3 regions of the Cryobacterium sp. TMT1-19 genome follow, and region 1 is predicted to be linked to each of the others. Evidence: predicted binding sites of a transcription regulator. Region 1 holds the regulator's gene; each other region holds the start of a gene.
What was found. Region 1 encodes HrcA, which represses chaperone genes, less so after heat shock. Its sites were predicted from a motif close to TTNGCACTCGNNNNNNNCGAGTGCNAA; they were not measured.

Region 1 (4,660 bases):
CCGCCCGCCAGGCGGCGACCGTCTTCTTCGGCGGCGGCACCCCCACCCTGCTCCCGGCCGACGACCTGGTGCGGATGCTGGAGGCCGTGCGCTCCACCTGGGGGATCGCACCCGGCGCCGAGGTGACCACCGAGGCGAACCCCGACTCCGTCGACGCCGCCTACCTCGGCCGCCTCGCCGAGTCCGGCTTCACCCGGGTATCCTTCGGCATGCAGTCCGCGGTACCGAGCGTGCTGGCCACCCTCGAGCGCACCCACGACCCCGAGCGGGTGCCGCTTAAGGTGCAGTGGGCGCGCGAGGCCGGCCTCGACGTGTCCCTCGACCTGATCTACGGCACACCGGGGGAGACCCTCGTCGATTGGCGCACCAGCCTCGAGCACGCCATCCGGCAGGCTCCCACCCACGTCAGCGCCTACTCGCTTATCGTCGAGGAGGGCACCAAGCTGGCCCGCCAGATCAAGCGCGGCGAACTGGCCCCTGTCGATGACGACGTTCAGGCCGAGTTCTATGAGCTGGCCGACGACCTACTGTCCTCGGCAGGCTACGGCTGGTATGAGGTCAGCAACTGGGCGACGGATGACGCGCACCGCTCGCGCCACAACCTCGCCTACTGGCGCAGCCAGGACTGGTGGGGTGTGGGGCCCGGAGCCCACAGCCACATCGGTGGGGTGCGCTGGTGGAACGTCAAGCATCCGTCGGCCTACGGCGATCGGATTCGCGCCGGCGACTCACCGGCCGCCGGGCGGGAGACCCTCGATGCGGCCACTCAGGAGGTGGAGCGGGTGCTCTTGCTCACCCGAATCCGCGAGGGTATCCCCATCGACTCGCTCAGCCCGCTCAGGCGCCACGAGGTGGCGGGACTCATCGCCGACGAACTCATCGACGCGAAAGCAGCCCTCTTCGGCTCGATCGAACTGACCCTCAGAGGACGCCTCCTGGCGGATGCCGTCGTGCGCCGCCTGCTTGCCGACTGAACTCAGTTCACGAACTTGATCGACAGCGGATACGTGTAGTACTCGCCCCGGTTTGCGGCCAAAGCGGCCAAGATGCCGAACACGACCATCAGAACGGAGGCAGCCAGGAGAACGAGGTAGCCGACGAGGATGATCGTCAGGACGCCGCCGACCGCGTAGGCGATCAGGAGCGTGAGCTGGAAGTTCAGTGCGGTCGCGGTGTGCGCCCGGATGAACGGGCCGCGGTCCTTGAGCACGATGTAGCCGATCAGGGCCGGCACGAAATAGAACAGAATGCCGCCGACGTGCACGAGGGTGGCCCACAGTTTTTCGTCGGCCGGGTTCATCGGGGTGGGAGCCTGGTTCGGGTTGGCGGGCGGCGGTGGGGTGGAATTGGTCATTGGTGCTCCTTCTGAAGAAAAACCGAGTGCGCCGGGCTACTTGATCAGGCGCAGGGCGAACGGGTACCGGTAGTGGTTGCCGTCCTTCGCCTGGAGGTAGCCGAGCACCGAGAAGACAACACCGAGGATGTACAGCACCCAGGCGAGACCGCCGATGACGCCGCCGATGCCGAATGTGAGGAAGCCGATGACCGTCGCAAAAAAGTTGATCGCGAAGTAGCCGATCAGAAGCGTGATCTGAAAGTTGAGCGCTTCCTTCGCCTCGACGCTGGTCAGAGGTCCGCGGTCCTTGAAGAGCAGCCACAGCACCAGGGACGGCACGAACATGAGGATCCCGCCCAGATGTGCGAGGGACGCCCATTGGCGGTCATCCGCCTCCGTCAGGGGTGCCGACGGTCCCGGGGCGGCAGGCTGGTAGGGCGGTTGCGGCGGCCGTTGGCCCTGGTACGGATCATCGGGTCCGGGACCAGTGAAATTACTCATGATCATGCCTTTCAGTGCACCGGGGAAGAGGTGCTACATGCCTAAGTTACTGCGCCCCAACATTGGGGAGCAATGGGTAAGCCCAGCCGGTCGCGGTATGATTGGCAGTCACATACCGCGAGTGCCAATCGATGCTGCACTCGCGACGCTGGGAGGAGGCGAGCGCCATGGTGTCCGATCGCAGTCTCGAAGTCCTGCGTGTGATCGTTCAGGACTATGTAGCCTCCCGCGAACCCGTCGGTTCCAAATCTATCGTCGACCGGCATTCCTTCGGGGTCTCGGCGGCCACGATCCGCAACGACATGGCCCTGCTCGAAGAGGAAGAGTTGATCGCGGCTCCGCACACCTCGTCGGGCCGCATCCCCACCGATAAGGGCTACCGTCTGTTCGTCGACCACCTCGCCGATCTGCGCCCGCTCTCGGCGGCGCAGCGCCAAGCCATCGAGACGTTCCTCGGTCAGTCGGCCGACCTCGACGAGGTGCTGGCCCGCAGCGTGCGGCTGCTCTCGCAGCTCACCCATCAGGTCGCCCTGGTGCAGTATCCGTCGCTGTCCCGCGCGAAGGTGCGCCACATCGAACTGGTGCCCCTGTCCGAGACTCGCCTCCTGTCGGTTCTGATCACGGATGCCGGACGGGTCGAGCAACGCGTCGTCGACCTGCCCCGGCCTCTGGCTGAACCCGTTCTGATCGAACTGCGCACCCGGTTGAATTCTGCCCTGGTCGGGCTCGGCATGAGCGAGGCCGCCAGCACCCTTACCGGCAGCTCTCTCACCGCCGGCTCCGGCCTCGGCCCGATTGAGCAGCAGGAGGCGGTGGATCTGATCACCGGCACCCTGCGGGACCAGGTCGGCGCGAACAGGCAGGACCGGCTCGTGATGGCCGGCGCCGCCAACCTCGTGCGCACCGAGGAAGACTTCACCGGCAGCATTTTCCCGGTGCTCGAGGCCATCGAGGAACAGGTCGTGCTTCTGCGGCTGTTCGGCGAGATGGCCTCTGACCAGCACGGCGTGTCCGTCAGTATCGGCCGGGAGAATGCTTCGTTCGGTCTGGCCGAGACATCCGTGCTCACCAGCGGCTACTCCTCGCAGGGCGGCAACCTGGCGCGCCTCGGCGTGCTCGGCCCCACTCGGATGGATTACTCGAACAACATGGCGGCCGTCCGTGCGGTCGCCCGCTACCTTTCACGCCTTCTCGGCGAGAATTGACCAGTTCCCCTCGGCCCAGAAGCCGGCGGAACACCACATTTCAGAACAGACCTAGGAGAGCCAGCTTTGGCTGACCATTACGAAGTACTCGGCGTTGCCCGCGACGCCTCGACCGACGAGATCAAGAAGGCCTACCGCAGGCTGGCCCGGCAGCTGCACCCCGACGTGAACCCGGGCGCGGATGCATCCGAGCGCTTCAAATCCGTCACGCACGCCTACGACGTGCTCAGCGACGTCAAGCAACGCGACAACTACGACCGTGGCGGCAACGGCCGCTCGGGCGGCGGCGGAGGCGCCGGTTTCGACGGCAACTTCGGCAACTTCGGCGACATTTTCGAGACCTTCTTCGGCGGCGGGGGATCCAGCCGCGGGCCTCGGTCGCGCCGAGAGCGCGGCCAGGACGCCCTGATCCGGGTCGACCTCGACCTCGATGAGATCATCTTCGGCACGCACCGGGAGCTCGAGGTCGACACGGCCATCATGTGCGCGACCTGCAGCGGCACGTGCTGCCAGCCGGGCACCGCGCCCGTCACCTGCGACATCTGCCACGGCACCGGCACCATCCAGCGCGCCGTGCGGTCGCTGCTCGGCAATGTCATGACGAGCAGCCCCTGCGGTTCCTGCCGCGGCTACGGAACGATCATCGCCACTCCCTGCGTCACCTGCCAGGGCCAGGGCCGCGTGCGAGCGCGTCGCACGGTCCCCGTCGACATCCCGGCGGGGGTCGACACGGGCCTGCGCCTGCAGATGCCTGGCAGCGGCGAGGCAGGTCCGGCCGGCGGTCCCAACGGCGACCTCTACCTTGAGATGAAGGTGCGCCACCACGACGTGTTCAGCCGTGACGGCGACGACCTGCTCTGCACCCTCGAGGTGCCGATGACGGATGCCATCCTCGGCAGGTCCGCGACCGTCAAGGCGCTCGACGGCGACATCGAGGTCGAGCTCAGGCCGGGCACGCAGAGCGCCGAGATCATCACGGTCAAGGACCGCGGCGTCACCCGCCTGCGCGGGAACGGACGCGGCGACCTGAAGGTCGGCGTGCACGTGGTCACGCCGACCCGTCTCGACCACAAGGAGCGGGAGCTGATCGAGGCCTTTGCGGCCCGCCACAAGGCGCCGGCTCCTGCCCTCAGCGCCTTCCAGCAGGGACTTTTCGCCAAGCTGCGCGATCGGTTTCGCGGCTAGGCGTCGATGGCACACTTCTTCATCGATGAGGCGCTCCACGCCGCCGATTGCGTGCCGGGGGCGGTCGTCGGCATCGGCGGCGCCGAGGCCCGGCACGCGGTCACCGTCAGCCGGGTGCGCCCGGGCGAGCGCCTGCGGATCGGGAATGGGGCCGGGCTCATGCTCGCCGCCACCGTCGTTGACGCAGATGCGAGGCTGCTGACCCTGCGCGTCGAGACGGTGACCGTGACCGCGCTGCTGACGCCGCGCATCCGTCTGGTCCAGGCTCTCGCCAAGGGAGACCGGGACGAACTGGCTGTGCAGGCGGCCACGGAGCTCGGCATCGACGGGGTGATCCCGTGGGCCGCATCCCGCTCCGTGACGCGCTGGGAGGGAGCCAAAATCAAGAAGGGCCGGGATCGCTGGTCCAGCATCGTGCGCGAGGCCTCGAAAC
Region 2 (4,660 bases), on a different contig from region 1:
CGAGGAGCTCGCCGGCCCACGCCCGCTCGGTGGCGGCGCCGCGAAGTACGGCGTACTGCTCGGGGTTCAGCTCCGCGCGCCACTGCGCATCCGACTTCTCGACCTCGTAGTCCATGTTCCGTTCCTCCCTGCTCGACCCCGGAGAGGCCGAAATCTGTCCGTATCAACACTAAACTCGCCAGACCGCGGCGGTATTCCTCGATCAGGAGATAGGCAGGTTTTTCCACCTTGGACAGCACGGCACGACGGCCCAGCGAGTACGCAGGCATCGACAATTAGGATTGCAGAGATCGAGGGAGGTGGCACGTGGACGGAACTCCCGGTTCGTCGACTCCCGCGGAGCCTACCTCGGAGTCCTCCTCGCCGGCAGACTTGTCCGCTCGCGACCGGTTGATCCTCGCCTTCGAGCGGCAGTGGTGGAAGCATGCCGGCGCCAAGGAACAGGCGATCCGGGCCGAGTTCGGCCTCTCGGCCGCCCGGTACTATCAACTACTGGGGGTTGTGATCGACTCGCCGCTGGCCCTGGCCCACGACCCGATGCTGGTGAAACGCCTGCAGCGGATGCGCGACGCCCGGTCGCAGGCAAGGGAGCGCCGGTCGCTACAGTCCACCGATTGACTCCCTAACCTGCACCCTTCCCGTGTCTCATCACCACCACAAAGGATCTGACCAGCCTCACGATGCCGAACTCCTACGCGAAAGACCGCTTCGACCACCTCCCGCACTCCCTGGAGCGGGTGGGGGCCCACCGCGCGCCCGGCAAGAAAGGGCGCGGCTGGGTCGCAGTGTGGTGGTCTCTCGGCGCAACCGTGCTGCTGGTCGGCATCGGAGTCGTCGGCCTGGCCGTCCTGAACAACAACCTGAACTTCGAGTTGCCGGGCACGGCGACGACTGCTGACAGCGCGGCCGAGCCGAGCGCCACTCCGAGTGACACTCCGGCGCCGGTGCCGACGCCGGCCGCGACCGTGGACCCTGACTCGACCGTGACCGTTTTGAACGGGACCGCCGGCGAGGGGATCGCCCGGTCCGTTGGCGATGTCCTCGAGGCGGAGGGCTGGACGATCGAAGAGCTGGACAACGCGAGCACGGAGGATGTGCAAACCACGACGGTTTACTACGCCGACGCGGCCCTGGAGGGAGCGGCCCGCGGAGTCGCGGAGTCACTGCCCGGCTCGGAGGTGCTGCTTTCAAGCGATTTCGCCGATTCCGCAGCGGACCTGACCGTTGTCGTCGGCGCCGACTACGAGCCGGCCGAATAGCCGTCGCCTATACGTCGGGCGCTCGTGCGTCAACCCCCTTTCGTTCTTCCGGAGCTTCCGTAAATTGAGCATTGGTCCCTCATTTTGTTTGTCCGGGCGTTCTCGCAGGAGACGTATTCCATCGGTCGAATGCAATGGACGCAATCCCTGCGCCAGGCCCGGTACGGCCAACGGGCGCGTGTCGACGAATTCACAGCAACAAGGAGTTATACATGGCGAACGGAACCGTCAAATGGTTCAACGCTGAAAAGGGTTTCGGCTTCATCACCGTCGATGGAGGTGGCCAGGACGTCTTCGTCCACTACTCGGCCATCGACATGCACGGCTACAAGGTTCTGGAAGAGGGACAGCACGTCATCTTCGAACTGGGTACAGGGGCAAAGGGGCCCCAGGCAGAAGCGGTTCGTCCGATCTGATCCAGCGGGGGATGTTCCAGCGGTCGACCGAAGAGTCGAGTCGCTCCCGGGTATGTGTGCGCGGCAGTGCAGCCGCGTTAGGGTTTGGGGCGTGACAACGAAAATAGTGGTTCAAGCGCAGCGACGAAGTGCGGCACCGAGAATTCGGTCCATCCGGATGCTCGGGGTCGTCCTTCTGCCGACCCTTCTGCTGGTCTCCGCATGCGCAAGTGACGCGCCGAAGCCGCCGACAAGCTCGACCAGCACGCCCTGGAACTCCACCTTCGAGTCGGCCGCAGACCCGGCGGTCGCCCCATTGCGTGGCACGAGTGTGCCGGCCGGGAGCCTCCAGAACCCTGCCCTCTCGGTGAAGATCGACAACCACGAAGCGGCCAGGCCGCAGCTCTCTCTCGAGCGCGCCGACATCGTCTTCGAAGAACTGGTCGAGGGCGGGCTGACCCGTTATGTCGCGGTCTGGCATTCCGACGTGCCCGAACTCGTCGGGCCGGTGCGATCGATCCGACCCATGGACCCGGACATCATCGCGCCCTTCGGCGGGATCGCGGCTTATTCCGGCGGCCAACAGAAATTCATCGACCTGATGGACGCGACGGATGTCGTCAGCGCCGCCTTCGATACCGACGACACCGGCCTCTTCGCGCGTTCGGATGACCGGGAAGCCCCGCACAACGTCATCCTCCAGGCCTCAGCGCTCGTCGCGCGGAACGCCACCGTGCCGCCGCCGAACCAGCAATTTGCCTACTCCGCGACCGTGCAGGGATCGTCCGCGGCCGTCGACGGCGCGCCCGTCGCGGCGATCAACTCCACCTTCTCCACCGCCCGTTGGCCCGGCTGGACGTGGGATGCGGCCGGTGCTGCCTACCTGCGCTCGCAGGAGGGCGCACCTGACCTCGACGCCACCGGTGCGCAGCTGCGGGCGACCAACGTCCTGGTCCTGCGGGTCGCGATCGACGGCACCTACGGAGATGTTCCCACGACGACAATGATCGGTTCGGGGGAAGCCTGGGTCTCGGCCGGCGGCAAGTCCGTGCATGCGGTCTGGTCCAAGGCCGACCAGACCGCCCCCATCCGTCTCGTCGATGACTTCGGCGTGACGATTCGTCTCGCCGCCGGTAACACCTGGATCGAGCTGGTGCCGTCGGACCGAGGCACGGTTGTGCTGGTGCCGTAGCCGCGGCTGCGGCACCTTGCCGTTCACTTGCACTCTCGACCCCAGAGTGCCAGAATCAACTTGGCACTCTCTCTGTTTGAGTGCCAACCCATCACCGTTTTGGTAACGTCCGGGAGGGACGAGAAACACATATGGCAAAGATCATTGCTTTCAACGAAGAGGCCCGTCGCGGCCTTGAGCGTGGCCTGAACATCCTCGCTGACACTGTCAAGGTCACCCTCGGCCCGCGCGGACGTAACGTGGTGCTGGAAAAGAAGTGGGGCGCTCCCACGATCACCAACGATGGCGTGTCCATCGCCAAGGAGATCGAACTCGACGACCCGTACGAGAAGATCGGTGCCGAGCTCGTCAAGGAGGTCGCCAAGAAGACCGATGACGTCGCGGGCGACGGAACCACCACCGCCACCGTCCTGGCTCAGGCGCTCGTTCGTGAAGGCCTGCGCAACGTCGCGGCCGGAGCAGACCCGATCAGCCTCAAGCGTGGCATCGAGAAGGCCACGGCCGCCGTGATCGCTGAGCTCATCGCCAACGCCAAAGAGGTCGAGACCAAGGAAGAGATCGCGGCCACCGCTTCCATCTCCGCCGGTGACGCCGAAATCGGCGCCATCATCGCCGAGGCCATCGACAAGGTCGGCAAGGAGGGTGTTGTCACCGTCGAGGAGTCGAACACTCTCGGCACCGAGCTCGAGCTCACCGAGGGCATGCGCTTCGACAAGGGCTTCCTGTCCGCCTACTTCGTGACCGACCCCGACCGTCAGGAAGCGGTCTTCGAAGACCCCTACATCCTGATCGTCAACTCCAAGGTCTCCAACATCAAGGACTTGCTCCCCATCGTGGACAAGGTCATCCAGACCGGCAAGCAGCTCCTCATCATCGCCGAGGACGTCGACGGCGAGGCCTTGGCCACGCTCGTGGTGAACAAGATCCGCGGAATCTTCAAGTCGGTCGCCGTCAAGGCTCCCGGCTTCGGTGACCGTCGCAAGGCCCAGCTGCAGGACATCGCCATCCTCACCGGTGGACAGGTCATCAGCGAAGAGGTCGGTCTCAAGCTTGAGAACGTCACGCTTGACCTCCTCGGCAACGCGCGCAAGATCGTCATCACCAAGGACGAGACCACCATCGTCGAAGGCGCCGGAGACCCCGAAGCCATCGCCGGACGTGTCCAGCAGATCCGCAGCGAGATCGAAAACACCGACAGCGACTACGACCGCGAGAAGCTCCAGGAGCGTCTCGCCAAGCTCGCCGGCGGAGTCGCAGTCATCAAGGCCGGCGCCGCGACGGAGGTTGAGCTCAAGGAGCGCAAGCACCGCATCGAGGATGCCGTCCGCAACGCGAAGGCTGCCGTCGAAGAGGGCATCGTCGCCGGTGGTGGCGTTGCGCTGATCCAGGCCGGCAAGACCGCGTTCGAGAAGCTCGAGCTGGTCGGCGACGAGGCAACGGGAGCGAACATCGTCAAGGTTGCCATCGACGCTCCACTCAAGCAGATCGCCCTCAACGCCGGCATGGAGCCGGGCGTTGTCGCCGACAAGGTGCGCAACCTGCCGATCGGTTGGGGCCTCAACGCCGCGACCGGTGAGTACGTCGACATGCTCGCCGCCGGAATCAATGACCCGGTGAAGGTCACCCGTTCCGCGCTGCTGAACGCAGCGTCGATCGCCGGACTGTTCCTCACCACCGAGGCCGTAGTCGCCGACAAGCCGGAGAAGAACGCTGCTCCGGCCGGCGACCAGGGCGGCGGAATGGACTTCTAAGTCCACACCGCTTCACCGCTTCACAACACAGGGCGCCTCCGCCGGGAGGCGCCCTGTGTCGTT
Region 3 (4,660 bases), on a different contig from region 1:
GCACCGTCGTCTCCGGCCCGTGCTGCGGCCAGGGCGCTCAGGACGACTCCGTCATAGGCTTCACCGCCGCCGGCAGTGTCGACCAGCCCTGGATCGAGGGTGCGCAGGCGCGCAGCGAAGCCGTCACTGGCGGCCAGCGGCGTGCCCCCGTTCGCGAAGTCGCCGAGCCACAGCAGTACCACCGGCGCCGCCGCGACGGTGGCGGCCAGATCGCCCGGCATCGGAACGGAGGCGTCCCACAGCACGACGTCGACGCCACGGGCCAACAAGTCGGTCAGCGACGTCGCCGGGTCGACGGCGGAGTCGCGGTGGATGATCTCGATCGGAGTGCCGAGAATGCGGCCCTGCTCGGTGATCTCGCGGGCGGCCAGTTCGGAGCCGGCCACCTGTGCCGCACCACTGGCCGCCGACGGGCCCGTCATGGGGAACAGGGTTCCGAGGCGCACGGTCCCGTCACCGGACGGAGCCAGCACGACGGACGCGGCGGCAGCGGGCTCGACTACGGGCGGCGCGACCTCAGCCCTACATCCGGACAGCAGGAGTACGCAGGCGAGCGCCCCGACGAGGAGGACGGGCAGGGAAGTCGACGCAGTGCGCATCCGGTGTCCTTTCACGTACGAGGTGCGTCCCTGAGCGTAGCGGGGCTCAGACCGGTTCAAGGGACGCACGCCGGGGCGCGCGTCCGGTGAGGACCATGTCGGTCGTGAGAAGGACCAGCGCCACCCAGACCAGTGCGAAACCGACCCAGCGCTCGGGCGGCATGGGCTCGAGCAGCACGAAGACGCCGACCAGGAACTGCAGGATCGGAGCGAAGTACTGGATCAGACCCATGTAGGTCAGAGGCAGGCGCCGGGCCGCGGCGGCGAAGAACAACAGCGGCACGGCGGTCACAACACCTGCTGCCAGCAGCCCCACGGTATGCCAGGTGGACACGCTTCCGAAGGTGAGACCGGAGACGGCGGCCACCACCATCAGCTGCACCACGGCGATGGGTGCGAGCCAGACCGTTTCCAGGGTGAGTCCGGCGACAGCATCGACGTCACGGCCGACCCTTTTCTTGATCAATCCGTAGAATCCGAACGAGAACGCGAGGATGAGTGACACCCACGGCAGCGAGCCGTAGCCGACGGTGAGCACGACGACGGCCCCGAGGCTGATTCCCACGGCTACCCACTGCAGCGGGCGCAGCCGCTCGCGCAGCAGAATGACGCCGAGGAACACGGTCACGATCGGGTTGATGAAGTAGCCGAGGGCTGCCTCGACCACGTGGCCGCTGAGGGCGGCGAAGACGTAGGTCTGCCAGTTGACGAAGATCAGGAGGCCGGCCAGACCCATGGTGAACACGATGCGGGGCCTCCGCAGCAGCGCGAGGAGGGACTTCCACTTGCGCGTGACCGTGATCAGCAATGCGCAGAACACCAGGGAGAAGAGAACCCGCCAGGCCACGATCTCGAAGGCACCACTGGGCGCGAGGAGCAGAAAGTAGAGCGGCAGCGCGCCCCAGAGGGCGTAGGCGAGGACCGCGTAGATCAGTCCCTTGCTCTGCTCCGACCGCGCCGGGCGGGCCGCGCGGATTCTCCCGCGTGAAAGAGGGTCTTGCGCCACAGCGGACCTTTCTTAACGACGAATCCCGGATGGCCAGGGCCATCCGGGATTCTACCGTTAGGTGGGTGTGGCTAGCGAACGACGACTGCGAGCACGTCGCGGGCCGACAGGACGAGGAGGTCCTCACCACCGAACTTGACTTCGGTTCCACCGTACTTGGAGTAGATCACCTTGTCGCCGACGGCGACGTCGAGTGGAATGCGGTTGCCGTTGTCGTCAATGCGGCCGGGGCCGACTGCGACAACTTCGCCCTCCTGGGGCTTTTCCTTGGCGGTGTCAGGAATGACCAGACCTGATGCGGTGGTCTGCTCTGCGTCGACCTGCTTGATGACGATGCGATCCTCGAGCGGCTTGATGGAGACCGACACGGTTGACCTCTTTCTTAGCTAAGACATAGTTAGCAGACTCACAGCGAGAGTGCCAAGACGAGTTTAGGGCGCATCTGGCACTCACGCAACGTGAGTGCCAGATGCGTCGTGTTGATAGGTTTGCACGATGGAACGCTCAGAGCTCGTCGAGCTGTTATCGCCGGGCGGTTTGCGCCTGCTGGACTCGTTGCCGCCGTACGACGCGGCCGCCGACGTCGTGCGGGCGGTGAGCGAACTCCGCAAGGCCGGACACAGCCCCGACCTGGTCACCGCGGTGCTCAGCCAGTCCCGGCTCCGAGCCAGGGCCGTGCCCAAGTTCGGCGAGTTCGCAGGCCGCATGCTGTTTACGGAGGCCGGCCTCGAGCAGGCCACCCGGCTGCGGGTGGCGGCGCTGCACGCCGGCCGCTTCGCGGGCGCGTCCCTGAACCGGGTCGTCGACCTCGGCTGCGGCATCGGAGGCGACGCCATGGCACTGGCCGCCATGGACCTCACGGTGACGGGGGTGGACGCCGACGAGGTGACCGCGACCGTCGCCAGCTACAACCTGGCTCCGTTCGAGAACGCGAGCGTGCTGCACTCGTCCGCGGAAGACGTCGACCTGGCCGGCTTCGACGCCGCCTGGCTCGACCCGGCCCGGCGCACCGCCGGGCACTCCAACACCTCGCGCCTGACCCGGCCGGAGGACTACTCCCCGCACCTCGATTTTGTCTTCGGTCTCAGTGAGCGGATGCCCGTCGGCGTCAAGCTCGGGCCGGGCCACGACCGCGAGCTGATCCCCGCGGAGGCCGAGTCGCAGTGGGTCTCCGTGGACGGCAAGCTCGTGGAGATGGGGCTGTGGTTCGGAGCACTGGCGCGCGCCGGCATCCGTCGTTCCGCCCTGCTGCTCGGCCGGACCGGGATCCACGAACTGACCGCGCCCCACGACAGCACGGATGCCCCGGTGGGAGCGCTGGGCGACTACCTGTACGAGCCGGACGGCGCGATCATCCGTGCCCGTCTGATCGGGGACCTGGCCCGGTCGCTCGACGCGTCGATGCTGAGCGAGGGGATCGCGTACCTCACCTCCGAGACCCTGCAACGCACGCCCTTCGCCACCGCATTCCGGGTGCTCGAGGTGCTGCCGGTCGACGAGAAGAAGCTGCGGCTGGCCCTACAGGAACGCCGCATCGGCACTCTCGAGATCAAGAAACGCGGCGTGGACGTCGACCCGGCCACCCTGCGCACCCGACTGAAGCTCAAGGGCCCCGAGTCGGCGACGCTCGTGCTCACCCGGGCCGTCGGCCACCGGGTGGCTCTGCTGGTGGAGCGGATTCCGCCACTCGACTGAGGCCAGCGGCGGAGGACAGCGCGGCTCAGCCGGGCACGACCGTCAGCACCTGCGTGACGATCAACACCCACCCGACCGCGAGGACCAGCCCGGCCAGCCCGGTCCACAGCCCGTAGGCCCACGCGGTGCCAGCACGGCGCTCGGTCACGCGGGCCATCACGGCCAGCACGACCGCGGCCAGGGAGAGCGCCGCACCCCAGACGCCGAAGACCGCGATCAGCAGCCCCAGCAGCCCGAAGACGAGTGATGCGATGGACAGCCCGCTCCGGCCTGCCTGCGCGGTCAGCTCGCTGTCGGTGTAGACGTACGGCACCCAGTCGGTGGGGGCTGTGATGGTCGACGCGTAGTCCAGCTCCCCCGGAGCGGGCGCCGGAGGCCGGGTGAGGTCGACCCGGAAGTCATCGTTGCGGGACCAGTCCCGTTCCTCCCCAACCATCCCTGCTGCTATCTTCCGCTCAGTACGACGAGGTGGGGATGGTGGCGAAGAAGACAGACCAGATCACGATACTGACCAGTGCCAGACCGACGCCGATGAACCCCGTGATCAGCCCGGTCAGCCAGAAACCCCTCGCCTGCGGCTCCTTCGACTTACCGAGGAAGCCCAGGACGACCGCGGCGGCGGGGATGAACAGTCCGAGGATGCCACCCACAATCGGGAGGAACACGATCGGCGAGCCGAGCACGCCGATAACGCCGGCGACCAGCGCCAAGATGCTGAGAATCGGCTGCTTCGCGGCGACCGCACCGTTGGGCGACGAATACGCGTCGCCATAGGCAGGCGCCTGGGTCATCGTTGGGGCGCCGTAGCCGGGCGGCGGGGTCGCGGCGCCGTAGGCGGGCGGGACGGAGGCCGGCGGGGTCGGGCCGTTGTACGCCGGCGGGGCGGCGGACGCCCCCTGCTCGTCGCGCGGGATATCGGGGACGTGCGGCACGTCAGGCACCTGCGGTACGCCGGGCACCTGGGGCACGTCAGGCACGCGGGGCACGTCAGGGTTGCTGGGGTTGTTGGAATCGCTCATGCGAATTCATTCCTTTCCGGACGACGGGGTGGCGTCGCTGGTTGCATATCGGGTCACGGGTCATCGACGCGCAGGGTTTCTGCCCGTGGCCATCGGGTCAGTTGGTATTGAGCAGGGTCGGGTCGTTCGCGATCGCGATCATCAACGGGATCAGCAGGACGACGGCCAGGAGCTGAGCCGCCAGGCCGGCGTAGCCGACAATGAGGCCGGCAATCGCGAGTCCCCGTCCCTTTTCTCCGGTCTTCCCGATCTGGCTCAGACCGATGTGGCCGGTGATGATGCCGACCAGGGAGATCCCGAGCACCGAGGTCACGAGCGACACGATGGACAGCACGTTGTAC

Region 2: groL (chaperonin GroEL) is a predicted target of HrcA. The motif match lies at 2,907-2,933, and genes of this name have one in related genera.
Region 3: groES (co-chaperone GroES) is a predicted target of HrcA. The motif match lies at 2,048-2,074, and genes of this name have one in related genera.

The regions. Positions count from the first base shown of each region.
Region 1 is NZ_SOHB01000028.1:77,175-81,834, reverse strand. Features, by position in the region: gene hemW (radical SAM family heme chaperone HemW) at 1-974, shown strand, start outside; gene E3T40_RS07420 (DUF4870 domain-containing protein) at 977-1,354, opposite strand; gene E3T40_RS07415 (DUF4870 domain-containing protein) at 1,391-1,837, opposite strand; gene hrcA (heat-inducible transcriptional repressor HrcA) at 2,005-3,042, shown strand; gene dnaJ (molecular chaperone DnaJ) at 3,109-4,227, shown strand; gene E3T40_RS07400 (16S rRNA (uracil(1498)-N(3))-methyltransferase) at 4,234-4,660, shown strand, end outside.
Region 2 is NZ_SOHB01000021.1:150,193-154,852, forward strand. Features, by position in the region: gene msrB (peptide-methionine (R)-S-oxide reductase MsrB) at 1-115, opposite strand, end outside; gene E3T40_RS05500 (DUF3263 domain-containing protein) at 307-618, shown strand; gene E3T40_RS05505 (LytR C-terminal domain-containing protein) at 681-1,259, shown strand; gene E3T40_RS05510 (cold-shock protein) at 1,472-1,675, shown strand; gene E3T40_RS05515 (DUF3048 domain-containing protein) at 1,833-2,846, shown strand; gene groL (chaperonin GroEL) at 2,978-4,597, shown strand.
Region 3 is NZ_SOHB01000021.1:37,804-42,463, reverse strand. Features, by position in the region: gene E3T40_RS04990 (ABC transporter substrate-binding protein) at 1-599, opposite strand, end outside; gene rarD (EamA family transporter RarD) at 646-1,575, opposite strand; gene groES (co-chaperone GroES) at 1,677-1,973, opposite strand; gene E3T40_RS04975 (methyltransferase domain-containing protein) at 2,101-3,300, shown strand; gene E3T40_RS04970 (DUF4190 domain-containing protein) at 3,326-3,736, opposite strand; gene E3T40_RS04965 (DUF4190 domain-containing protein) at 3,756-4,319, opposite strand; gene E3T40_RS16305 (DUF4190 domain-containing protein) at 4,417-4,660, opposite strand, start outside.